3 regions of the Paenibacillus sp. J22FR21 genome follow, and region 2 is predicted to be linked to each of the others. Evidence: riboswitches for the same ligand, from Rfam matches in the RefSeq annotation. Region 2 holds a riboswitch; each other region holds the start of a gene.
The links. A riboswitch is a leader RNA that binds a small molecule or an ion and turns the genes downstream of it on or off. The one in region 2 is predicted to bind cyclic di-AMP.
Positions count from the first base shown of each region.

Region 1 (4,184 bases), on a different contig from region 2:
GATCATCTAACACCAACACAGGAACCAGCACAACAGATAAGAGCACGTTTGCCGCTCAAGTCGTTACATTGGTTAACAAAGAACGTGCCAATGCAGGTCTGGGCATATTGAAATCCGATACGCTCTTGACGAAAGTCGCTTTGGACAAGGCGAAGGATATGTATGCGAACAACTACTTTGATCATAACTCGCCCACATACGGTTCGCCGTTTGATATGATGCGTGCTTATGGCGTTTCTTACTCCTATGCAGGTGAGAATATCGCGAAGGGTCAGCGTACGCCGGCAGAAGTCATGCAGGCATGGATGAACAGCCCGGGCCATAAAGCGAACATCCTCAGCAAAAACTTTAACAAACTCGGCGTTGCATATTACAACGGCGAGTGGGTGCAAGAATTCACGTCCTAATAATAAGATTAAATAGCTAAGAGCGGCCGTACATCGGCCGCTCTTTTTGCGTGTTATAAGTTGACGTTGTAATAACCGTCGGTTATTCTGTGACCAATGGTTATCAAACTAATCGAGACTAAATATGAGGTGCCGGTGCTATGACTACAAGAAGGCAACAATTAACGGAAGAGATGAAAGCAGCGATTCGTGCCGCAGCGGCAGCTTTATTCGCGGAGAAAGGGTATTCGGCTGTTACGATGCGTGAAATTGCCAAAGCAGCAGGCTGCTCGCATACCGCCATATATTTATATTTCAGAAATAAAGAAGAACTGCTTCAGCAGATTGCGATTCCCTCGCTGCTCAAGCTCGAACAGAAGCTGCAAGGCGAAATCAACAAGCCGGATACGGCGGCCCTGGATAAGCTGCTTGCCGTATGCAGCGAATATATCCTCTTCAGCCTGACGAGCGGCAGTCTGCAAACCGTCCTGTTCATGTCCGCCTCGGTACGAGTGGATGAACTGCAGCCGGAACTCGAGGTCAACGTCATTCGCAACCGACTGTTCGCTCACATAATGAAGGTATTGCATAGTGCGGTCTCTGAAGGGTCAGAGGAAGTGATGCAAGAGGCAGCATTGAATAATGGCCGGATCTTATTTTACTACCTGCAAGGCTTCATCAGCACCTACAGCAACCACTCCGAACCGACGGATGAGCTGCTCGCGCGGACGATGCCGATTTTCAAGCAAGGCATACAAACGCTGATTCGCGGTATGCGTTCACATTAAAACTTTCTCACTGAGCAGGGTTTGCAAGAATTAGAGGCGAAATCCTTAGGAAGACTTCATCACCCGGAGGGTATGAGACATGAGGCGTAAAGCCGTATATTGTAACAAGCCGCTTGCTGTGAATGTGAAGAGGAAGCTGGGTAAAGGGAATCATGGCGTGGACGATATCGATGCCAGATCTGATATGCACAATTACCAACGATTGATTAAATATTTGCCGGAGCCGATTTTTGTACATGACGGGAACGAAATCCTGTTCGCCAATCAAGCAGGTCTTAAACTGTTGAATATTACGGACAGCGGCGTCATTACAGGCGAGAAGAGCTTTCGTTACATACATCCGGATTATTGGGAGCGATCCGCAGAACGAGTTCAAGCGATTATGGAGACGGACGAGCCCAATGAATTTCTCGATTGCAAGGTGATTGCAGAAGGCGGGGAGATCATTGATGTCGAGGTATCCAGCACACGAATTCGCAATTACTTGAATAAAGGCACTGTTGTGCAGAGCGTGTTTCGCGATATACGCGAGAGGAAGAAAGAAGAGGAAGCGCTGATTCAATCGGAGAAGCTGTCTGTGGCCGGCCAAATGGCTGCAGGTATCGCTCACGAAATACGCAACCCCCTTACTTCGCTGATCGGCTTCTCTAAGTTTCTGAAGACGAAGATTGATCAATATCATGAGTATTTCGATATTATGCTTGTTGAATTGGACCGAATCAATTCGATCGTGCAGGAATTTATGGCGCTTGCCAAGCCGCAGGCCAATCAGTTCCGTAAGCATGACTTGGTCAAAATCATTCAAAGTGTATTGACGCTGCTTGAGACGCAGGCGATTCTGCGCGATGTGCAGATCGTCTCGCGTGCGGATGCCACTTCAGCGGAGCTGCTTTGCGACGAGAATCAGCTGAAGCAGGTATTCGTCAACGTGCTCAAGAATGCGATAGAGGCCATGCCGAGCGGAGGCGTAATCACGATTGACGTGAAGCTGCACCAGCAGAGCGAATTAATCGTTGAAATCATCGACCAAGGTGTAGGTATTCCACAGGATCAGCTGCCTAAACTGGGCGGCCCGTTCTTCACTACGAAAGACAGCGGAACGGGTCTTGGACTTATGATTTGTTATCGCATTATCGAAGGTCATCGAGGTCGAATGGACATTACGAGCATCCCTGAGAAAGGGACAACGGTGAGCATTTTTCTCCCGCGAAATGTATAGAAGTGGTAATTTCAAGAGCTGTTCCTGTATTTACCGGTAGGATTTGCTTTGCCGGATATGGTATTCTATTACGCGAGCCGAAACGTAACGTACGGGGGATCTTTTAGGGAGTGGCATAACTGCCCTCCGGCCTGTATTTCCGCATAAGGGAATGCAGCGCTGAACGCGCATATGGCGCTGGGGTGAATCGCTTATTCACGAAGCGTAGGGTTGAACTCCTCAATCCGAATCCGACAACTAACCTCGCAGGCCGCATGCGATAAGGAAGTTTATGACATAGCTTGTATAGCTGTGTGTCCTTCATCGCGATGACGGAATAAATCCGCACAAGCACAACGTGGATGATAGCCGTAAATCAAAAGGAGGCAATACAACTTGATGAAACATCTTTGGAAGAAAAGCGCGGTAATTGCAGCGCTTAGCTTTGCTGTTCTTACACACACGGCAAGCGCGGCATCGACGTACAGCGCGAAAGACGGCGACACCTTCTGGGAGCTTTCCAAGCAATTCGGCATTTCATTGGAGCAGATGCTGAAAGCTAATCCGATGATTGAGCCTACCAACATCTACGCGGGGCTTAGCATTGTTATCCCGGCTTCGAGTGTTGTGAAGACGTCGACGACTGCGAAGACAGCGCCGAAGGCGGAAGCGAAGGCTACTGCTAAGGCTTCACCTAAAGCAAAAGCAGTACCTAAGACAGCAGCAAAGGCAGCTCCGAAAGCCAAAGCGAAGGCTGCGCCGAAAGCTGTGAAAGCTGCGTCTAAAGCAGCAGTCGGTAAGTCGATGAAAATGACCTCCGTGGACAGAGAAGAAGAAATCATCACCATCGGCAGCAGCAATTATAACTATTCGGAAGTTGTTCAAGCTAAAGCAAGTGCGTATACAGCCGCTGCTTCTGAGAACGGCTCATGGGGCGCTGTTGACTACTTCGGTAACCCGCTTAAGCTTGGAACAATTGCAGTTGATCCGAAGATCATCCCGCTTGGCAGCAAGGTCTATGTTACTGGCTATGACCATGCCGGACTTCCGAGTGGCGGCATGATGGCCATTGCAGCTGATGCAGGCAGTGCCATCAAAGGCCAGCGTATTGATATTTTCATACCGCAATCACAAGAGCAAGCCAAGACGTTTGGCTTCCAATACGTGAAAGTATTCGTTCTGGAATAGCATATAGAGATGCAAACGGCAGCCCGGTCGGTGGGGCTGCCGTTTTGTTCGTTTCCATTACCTTGTCCGTGCACCGCGAGCCTCGGATTTATTCAGCAGCTCGGGCAGCGTGACGATCTGATACCCTTTGCTGCGGAGCAGCCGGATGAGCTTTGGCAGCGCAGCGACCGTGCCTGATAAATCTTGTCCTTCGCCGCCGCCGGCATGCTGCAATATAATCGAACCGGGCTGCAGCGTTCTCTTGATGTTGATGAGAATGGTGTTGCTGTCCAGGCCTTTCCAATCGACGGAATCCACATCCCAATTGACTACAATGTAACCACGCCGCCGCAGCCAGTCTACTTGCTGCGGCGTAATCTCGCCGTAGGGCGGCCGTATAAATTTGGGACTGTATCCGGCAAGAGGACGCAGAATCCAATCGGTTTGCCAAATTTGCTGCTCGAAGGCATAGCGGGAGATGCGTGAGAAGACCGCATGATCATACGAATGATTGCCGATAATATGGCCTTCCTTACGCATGCGCCTTACAAGAGCAGGGTGTTTCGCAGCGCGGTTGCCGACGACAAAGAAAGTCGCTCTTACTTTATAGCGAGCCAGTATTTCCAGTACCTGAGGCGTGTATCG
Region 1 covers NZ_JBWDNJ010000004.1:282,656-286,839, reverse strand. Annotated here, with positions in the region: gene AC0YNS_RS16745 (CAP domain-containing protein) at 1-407, shown strand, start outside; gene AC0YNS_RS16740 (TetR/AcrR family transcriptional regulator) at 548-1,174, shown strand; gene AC0YNS_RS16735 (ATP-binding protein) at 1,254-2,393, shown strand; cyclic di-AMP (ydaO/yuaA leader) riboswitch at 2,459-2,661, shown strand; gene AC0YNS_RS16730 (3D domain-containing protein) at 2,769-3,560, shown strand; gene AC0YNS_RS16725 (polysaccharide deacetylase family protein) at 3,618-4,184, opposite strand, start outside.
Region 1: linked by a shared signal. The riboswitch ahead of AC0YNS_RS16730 (3D domain-containing protein) and the one ahead of AC0YNS_RS31095 (hypothetical protein) in region 2 are both predicted to bind cyclic di-AMP.

Region 2 (4,184 bases):
AAATTCAGAGAAGCAGCGGAGCAACCGAAATGGCCTCATACATCGGACGTCGCTGCAGGTGGCTTCGATAGAGGGTTATGACATCCGCTTGCCACTGGAGCGGGCTTCCGATCGGCAGCTTCCAGCCGTTCAGCTGCGAAGGCTCGAACGAGCTTTCGCCTGCGTAATTGCGTGCAAGTGTGAGATGCGGATGGTAGGTGCGGCTCTCCGGCATGAGGCCGAGGGGCTTTAACCTCCTTGCAACATGCTGTTGCAGGTTGTGCAGCTGCTCGACATCCCCTGCGACGTCGGCCCATAGAACGGAGGGGCGAATCGGACGCCCGAAGACGCCTAGCGAAGTCACATTTAACGCGAAAGCCTGAACGGACGATGCTGCTTCGCGAAGTGCTGCCGAGATGGCAGGGACAAGCTCTATTGGCGTATCGCCCAGAAATTGCAGCGTGATGTGATAATCGTCAGGATGTGCCCATTTGCGAAACGGAAGCTGTGATTGGATGTCCTCGCACCCTATCGAAAGTGACTGCTTAATGGAATCCGGTACAGGGACGGCAGCGAATAAGCGGACGGTCTGAGCCGGGGCGGCTGGCATATTCAAAGGTTTATAGCAACCCCTCTCTTATCATAAATTTCACTAGTAAGTCTGATAGGCGAATCCTACTAGTCGTGATCCACGATGATATAGCCTTGCCCCAATTCAATTTTCATAAACCCCGCCATTCGGCGAGTCTGGCAGGTCAGCGGGGCGTTGCTGCCCGTCAGGATGTAATTTCGACGATCCGCGGCGTTTTCAGCTGGCAAAGCAAATGCTTTCACGAATCGAAACACTTCTCGAAGTGTTGTATAGATGGCGTTTATATACGCATCGTTCTCACGCTTGCCCATGAGATTGATGAGGATAGCACCGCTCTCATCCAGCTTGGCGGCAGCAAGCTCGAAGAAGCTCATCGAAGTCAAATGCCGCGGCGTTCCCTTATCGGAGAAGGCATCGAGCACAATAAAATCAACCGTATGCTCAGCTTCGCATGAGAGCAGTTCACGGCCATCGCCAACCGCCACATTATCGTCACGATAGCCAAAATATTGCCTGCTTAACGCCACAACTCGCTCGTCCAGCTCCGCAACTTTGATCGTTCTCGCCGTACTATGTCGAGCAATTGTTCCAACGCCATGACCAATGATAAACAGACGCTGATAGGTCGGGTTGCTGCCATTCATGAGGTGAAGCATAGCCTGCGGATATTCGAATAAGATCCGCTCAGGCTGATCCAAATCCACAGCACCTTGCATGGCGCTGTTTGAGAACTGTAGGACGCGGAATCGCCCATGTTCCTCGCCGTACGTATTCGTATCGTAAACGGTAATCTCGTTCAGCAAGCTGTTTTCCCGGTGCAAAATCTGCACGATGATTCAATCTCCTTCATCCCAGCGAGCAGGCCGGGTCCATTATAGATTTCAGCGTATCGCATCTCGGGGTCACATTCAATTGCCATGTGAGAACAATGTGCTTTGCTCCTTATTGTTGGCATCACAAGCAGTAAGGTTTGGAAGCATTCCTATGATAATCCAATTGAAAAGAATGGGTTCGCAGGATGAAAGCGCAATTATGCACGCAATTCGATAGAATTGGCGGAATTAGCACGTAAATCAAGTTTTACATTCTCTTCGCGCAGGAATAAGATTTGATTCATCAACGGAATAACTTGCTTTAAACGCTGAGTCCTCGCAAGAGGAACGGGGGAACCAATCAGAAGCCGACTTCGATCAGAACGGCTTCTTGGGGTGAATCCATAACAGGTGTTATTTGTTAAGGTAGGGTACTCTCAAGCCCGAATCCGACAGCTAACCTCGTAAGCGTATGAGAGAGAACCCCCTTCAATCGAGCTTCCAGCAGCTTGTTTCTTTATGCACGCTGTGAAAGAGGCCCGGGAGTAGAGTTTCTCTGCTCCCCGGGCCTCTTTGTGTTTTCTACCAAACGATTCAGGAGAGTGACTATTGTGAAAGATTGCAAGATTAAGGCGATCGAGCTGTTTCAATTTGATGGGGAGCTCACGGATGAACGGCTGCCCGGACATAGTGAAGACTGCATTTGCGGTTTACTCGCCATCACCACGAATGACGGAGGCTGCAGCCTCATTGAATTCCAGATGCACGGCTGTAACCTGAAGGGCGACATTGTGCAGTGGACGGCCATCTACCAGCGAATGAAGGGACTGACACTCGAGGAGAGTCTGGACTACATCCACCAGAAGCAAGACGCATGGGGGACGGAACGCGCGCATTTAATGGAATCGGCATTAACAAGCTTGGCCGAGCAGCTGGATTACACGGCGAAAGGCATAACCAATCGAAATTACGCATTATGGAATCGCGCCTATTTATTCGACCACTCGCAGGCATACGTATCGTTCTAGACGGCGATAACGATTGATTTTTATACTTTTTTTACACCTGGCAGCAGGTTTCTTTACCCCCTTTTTACGGCAACCCGTATTAAGATTTCCTTATACCGAAGAGGGGGAACCGATAAGCAGCATATGAAACCTCAAGCACGCTGAAAGACATGAATAGTTTCAATCTAGCAGGGGAAAATATTCTCAATTCACACTGCATGCAGCTATAGGAGGTAGTAAGGAGTTATGGTCAATGATTTTACAATGGTGGTATTGTTTGTTGCTGCATTCGCTATATTCTGGGGATTCCTTAAATTCTGTGAGAGAGCCTAGGGAGGGAACGCTATGATTATCGTCGGCATTATTGCAGCTATTCTTATTTTGTATCTAGGCTTTGTGTTAGTTAAACCAGAAAAATTCTAAATGGCCAGGGCGGAGGATTCATGACATGAGTATGGGGTTCGTACAGGTAGCCATTACGCTGATCATCATTATGTTGTTGGTTAAGCCGGTAGGCAGTTATCTTGTAAAAGTGTTTCAGCATGAGAAAACAGCATTGGATCGTGTGTTCGGTCCGTTTGAACGGTTGCTGTATCGGTTGATGGGCGTACGCGAAGATGAAGCAATGGGCTGGAAGAAGTATGTAGCAGCCGTCCTGCTTAGCAACTTTGTGATGATGCTCCTATTGTATCTTGTATTACGGTTTCAAAGCTTTCTGCCGCTTAATCCGGACGGGATCGGCAATATGCCTGCGGGGCAGGCTTTCAATACAGCCGTATCGTTTATTACGAATACGAACTGGCAGTCTTACTCGGGTGAGAACGGACTATCTTACCTGTCTCAATTGCTTGCGATTACCTTTCCGATGTTCACGTCGGCGGCAACCGGCTTTGCAATTGCGATTGCGTTCATTCGCGGGCTCGTAGGACGTCAGGATAATCTGGGTAACTTCTATGTGGACATGGTTCGCGGAATTACGCGTGTATTCCTGCCGCTTAGCTTCTTGGTTGCTTTGTTCTTCGTGTTCCAAGGCATTCCGCAAACGTTCCAAGGTGCTGTAGATGCGACCACGCTTGAAGGAGCTCAGCAGACGATCACCAGAGGACTCGTTGCAACACTTGAATCCATTAAGCATATCGGTACGAATGGCGGAGGATGGTTCGGTACGAACTCAGCGCATCCGTTTGAGAATCCGACACCGCTCACGAACATGGTGGAAATTATTTGCATGATGCTTCTTCCAACCGCGCTAGTGTACGCGTTTGGTTTGATGATTAAGAACAAGAAGCAGGGCTGGGCTATCTTTGGGGCCATGGGACTTATCTTCTTGGTTATGCTGACAGTCGTCTTTGTATCGGAGTACAAAGGTGTTCCGGCTCTTGATGCAGTAGGCTATCACGGAAATATGGAGGGCAAGGAAGTAAGGTTCGGCGAATCTCAGTCCGCCTTATTTACAGCCGTGACAACGGCAGCGACGACGGGATCTGTAAACAATATGCACGAATCGTTAACCCCGATGGGCGGCTTTGTTGCAATGGCCGAAATGATGCTGAATAACGTATTCGGCGGTAAAGGCGTCGGGCTGCTCAATGGGTTATTGTATCTCATTTTATCCGTATTTATTTGCGGTCTGATGGTCGGACGTACGCCGGAATTCCTCGGCAAGAAAATTGAAGGCAAGGAAGTGAAGCTGGCTGCCATTGCGCTGCTCATTCACCCTTTGATCATTCTGGCACCGACCGCGCTTGCACTTGCAACGCCGACAGCCGTCGCGTCCATAGCGAACGCCGGTAC
Region 2 covers NZ_JBWDNJ010000017.1:18,382-22,565, forward strand. Annotated here, with positions in the region: gene thpR (RNA 2',3'-cyclic phosphodiesterase) at 5-589, opposite strand; gene AC0YNS_RS31090 (spermidine synthase) at 658-1,401, opposite strand; cyclic di-AMP (ydaO/yuaA leader) riboswitch at 1,701-1,869, shown strand; gene AC0YNS_RS31095 (hypothetical protein) at 1,995-2,411, shown strand; gene AC0YNS_RS31100 (potassium-transporting ATPase subunit F) at 2,736-2,813, shown strand; gene kdpA (potassium-transporting ATPase subunit KdpA) at 2,845-4,184, shown strand, end outside.

Region 3 (4,184 bases), on a different contig from region 2:
CTCCTTGCCACCGGGCTTGGCCGCCATCCGCTGCGCGACTTCCTTCTGGATCATGACGACGATATTCTCAAGCGGCAGTTTCTCTTCCAGAAGCTTCATCAGAATCGGAGTCGTCACGTAATAAGGCAGGTTCGCAACAACACTCACGCCGGAGAGCCCGGCAAACTGCTCCTTCAGCAGCTGGGCAAGGTCGAGCTTCAGCACGTCGCCATGTACGACGTGCACATTCGGCGTATCCGCCAATACATCCTTAAGAATCGGAATAAGCCGATTGTCGATCTCCACTGCGGCTACGCGTCCTGCAGCGTCTGCCAGCTTCTGCGTCAATGCGCCGATACCCGGCCCGATCTCAAGCGCGCCTTTCGTCTCATCCAGCTCAGCGGCGCTGACAATGTTGCGCAAAATATTTTGATCGATCAGAAAGTTCTGACCGAGGCTCTTCTTAAATGTGAAACCGTATCTGGCGATAATGTCTTTCGTGCGCTTCGGTGAAGCAACATCGACACCTGCCTTCATTCCCTCTGTCATCATTAATCTCCTTCGCTCGCCTGCTCCATCGTGGTTAGAGCCCGCATAAATTCCTCACGCGTAATTCGAAACATCGAACAGCGCTTATAGAACTGCTTGCCATTCGCATAGCCGATTCCGAGCAGATTGCCCATCTTCAGCCGTCTATCCGAAGCTTGCGGATGTACGAGCAGACCTGCTTGCATTAAATCTTCCATCGTGACCTCAGCAAGGCCGGCAGTGTCAGACGTCGCTTCCGTCCGCAAATTAGCGAGTGCTCGCTTAATTGCTTCCGGTGATGCGTTCTCGACGCCTATGTCTCCTTTGTAAAGCGCCTCCTCCTGAGGGAGAAAAGCATGCTTGCAGCCTGGTACACGCTGCGCCACGATCTTGCGGATTCGCTCGCCTGCATGATCAGGGTCGGTGAAAATAATAACGCCTCTGCGCTCCTGCGCCAGCATGACTCGGCGGATTACCGCTTCGCCAATCGCCGACCCACCGGTCTCAATGGTTTCTGCTTCAACGGCGCGTTTGATGGCGACAGTATCGTCTTTACCTTCTACTACAATGATTTCTTTAATCATGGGACTCCATTCCTTCCCTTCCGTACAACATGCAAAAAGAAGAGGCATCGCCTCTTCTTATGATGGCATATTTACGCGCGAAATACGATACGCATGTTCATACCGAGGAATACTGCCTACACTGCTGATGGTTTCTTCGGACCCAGCACATAAACCGTATAGCCCCGCTTCCGCCCAAATTTATCGGCATACGACTCGCTGTCAAAGTAAACATCAATCTTGTTGCCTTTGACTGCACTGCCCGTATCCTCAGCTCGGCGGAAACCGATTCCTTCGATATACACCCACCAGCCAATCGGAATGACTTTCGGGTCGACCGCAATGGTACGGCCTTCTTGAACGCGTGCTCCCGATGCGGTAATACCGTACTGTGGATGGTTCTTGCCTTTACCCGTCGAAGCCAAGCCGGCAGAATAAGCCGTAAGGGTTACATTCTTTATTACTTTCTTTGCACTGAACGTAACGCCTCGCTTCGTCATGGTAGATATGCTCGGCGAATTCGCCCGCAGCATCGTTACCTTCGGTTCAGGTTTCTTCGTCCCGACCGACACGATTTGATCGACAGAAGGTGACTTGGTCAACTTCTCGACTAATGTCTGCGAGACTAGAACTCCGTCTTCGAAAGTCTTTTCATAACGTTTAACGACCGTGCCTTGTTTACCCGTTTGGACAAGCTGTTCTTTCCCTTGCGCTAGCTTGGGATCATCCTTCTTCACAGTGGAGAAGGGAACGGGGTGGGTACTCTCCGAGATCTTCGTATCAATCCGAGTGATTGAAATAATCATATTCGGTTTAAGTCCCGAGGATAACGAAGGTACTACCTTATCTTGACTGCGTATCGATATATGAGCCTGATCGATCGCCGCCTGTACGGTTCTTTCTGTCGTGTACAACGTTCTTGCTTTGCCGTCAGCTTTTACAATAAGAGGCACCGCTTGATTAATAACAATTCGGTCACCGTCTTTAATACCGCCATCCAGCGGCATCGACACTTTATCATAAGTGCCAACTGCAATAGCTTGTTCATCCAGTAGGCGTTGAAGGACCCATTGCTTCGTAGAGACAATGGTTTCTCGTCCATTCACTACTACGGACACGCGCTTGTCAGCCGTTCCGTACAACAACACCAGAAACATGAAAGTCATAGCGATTGAGATCATAGCGCTTAGTACAATTAAACGCATGTTCTCATGCTTCCATCGCAATGCGAAAGACATGCTGGATGATCGTTTCCCATGGGTGTCCTTAAGCTGGAGTGCTCCCATTTCATCGGTCCTCCTTACATAGCCCCGCCGCCTTTGTTACGCATGATTACATAGACGCGACTATAGAGATTTTCTTTCCAAATTCAGCCCCGGACCACTTCCATAATACAGCTTTTGTCGTCAGTTTATGCTTCTTTCAAACAAAAAGAAGCCCGACGACAGAGGATCTGTTTCGTGGCTTCCCATTAGACAATGGTAGCATGGAATTGCATGCACGAGGGTGATCTCTCTTATTGACGCTTACGAGGTTAGCTGTCGGATTCGGACGTGAGAGTCGCCCTATTCGCTAATGGCACGTTCGAACAATTGCTGCTGTGCCGGTCGCAAAATTCACCCCAAGAAGAATTTCATGTCTATCGCTGTCTGCCTTGTACAAAACAGTGTCGCCCTTTAGTCGACGAACACGTTTTAAGGAGAAGAAACGAACAAGCTGTTTCTCCGTGATACAAACAGTTTCAACAATTGGTTCCCCCGCTCTCCGAATTCCGGAGATTAAGCGTTTTATTGGAAAAGGAATACAAGTTTTGTTGCTCTGAAATGAATCATACCGTCTACCGCGCCACATTGTAAAGAACTGATTAATGACGATTTTAACGAATTTCAAGGAAAAATAGACGAAAAGCAAGCAATTTCTTCAATCAAAATCAGTTTTATCACGAGAATAGTCCCAAATCCTTGCTTTCAAAGCCGTTTTCATCAGATTCCAAAACATTTCCTTGCGTTTTCCGTGGTTATTTCGCCGACTTCCTCCACACTTTTACCCGTTATCTCCGAGATCGTGTTTGCTACAAGACGGACGAATGCAGACTCATTTCGTTTTCCGCGATGGGGGTGAGGAGCCAAATAAGGAGCATCCGTTTCGATCAAAATTCGGTCCAGAGGCACTTGTGAAAGCACTTCCTTTGGCACCCTTGCATTGGTGAATGTAAGCGGTCCACCGAACGAAATATAGAAGTTCATATCGAGACATTGTTTCGCCGTTTCCCAACTACCGGAGAAGCAGTGCATGACCCCGCCAACGTCCTTGGCATCCTCTTCTCGAAGCAAACGGACGACATCCTCGTGGGCATCCCGATTATGAATAACGATTGGCATCCGTTTCTGCTTGGCTAATTGGATTTGTTCGCGGAATACTCGCTGCTGAACATCTTTAGGCGAGGTGTCCCAGTGGTAATCCAGACCAATTTCGCCGATCGCCACAACCTTCGGATGGTCACAAAGCGATGCAATCCAATCCAGATCCTCGGGACGCATATCAATACTGTCAACCGGATGCCAGCCCACAGCCGCATATATAAAGGAATACTGCTCGGCAAGCGCCATCGTAGTTGGGATGGTCTCACGGTTAAAGCCGATATTGATGAGCTTATGTACGCCGGCAGCCTGCGCTCTTTCGATAACTTCTGCTCGGTCTTCGTCGAATTTAGGCGAGTCTAAATGCGTATGCGTGTCGATTAACATGATGGATATGGAAACCCCTTTCTACATTAAAGCAAATAATTCGCGGAGTTTCGCAGGCAGCCTGTGAGCTGATTCGCGAAGCGGTTCCTCCGGGTAATAAAGATGGTACTTACCTTGATGGATACCGGTAATGGAACGAATGATATCCGAGCGGCTTGAGATTTCCGACAATCGTTCATCACTGCTCAGCAGCAGAATCGGAGGTTTTTCTTCCTTGCCCGCAGCAGTTGTTGAGCCGGGACGATAAACATCGTAGGGCATGTCGTAAGGAAAGTCAATTTCTAGGTGATAGTCCGGATGAAGGCCGATTTCTTGCAGCTGCTCACGGATTTCTTGCCACAGCTTCTCATCAGGGTGATCCATCGTA
Region 3 covers NZ_JBWDNJ010000014.1:60,654-64,837, forward strand. Annotated here, with positions in the region: gene rsmA (16S rRNA (adenine(1518)-N(6)/adenine(1519)-N(6))-dimethyltransferase RsmA) at 1-531, opposite strand, end outside; gene rnmV (ribonuclease M5) at 531-1,091, opposite strand; gene AC0YNS_RS30250 (G5 domain-containing protein) at 1,208-2,356, opposite strand; cyclic di-AMP (ydaO/yuaA leader) riboswitch at 2,579-2,865, opposite strand; gene AC0YNS_RS30255 (TatD family hydrolase) at 3,053-3,817, opposite strand; gene AC0YNS_RS30260 (HD domain-containing protein) at 3,839-4,184, opposite strand, start outside.
Region 3: linked by a shared signal. The riboswitch ahead of AC0YNS_RS30250 (G5 domain-containing protein) and the one ahead of AC0YNS_RS31095 (hypothetical protein) in region 2 are both predicted to bind cyclic di-AMP.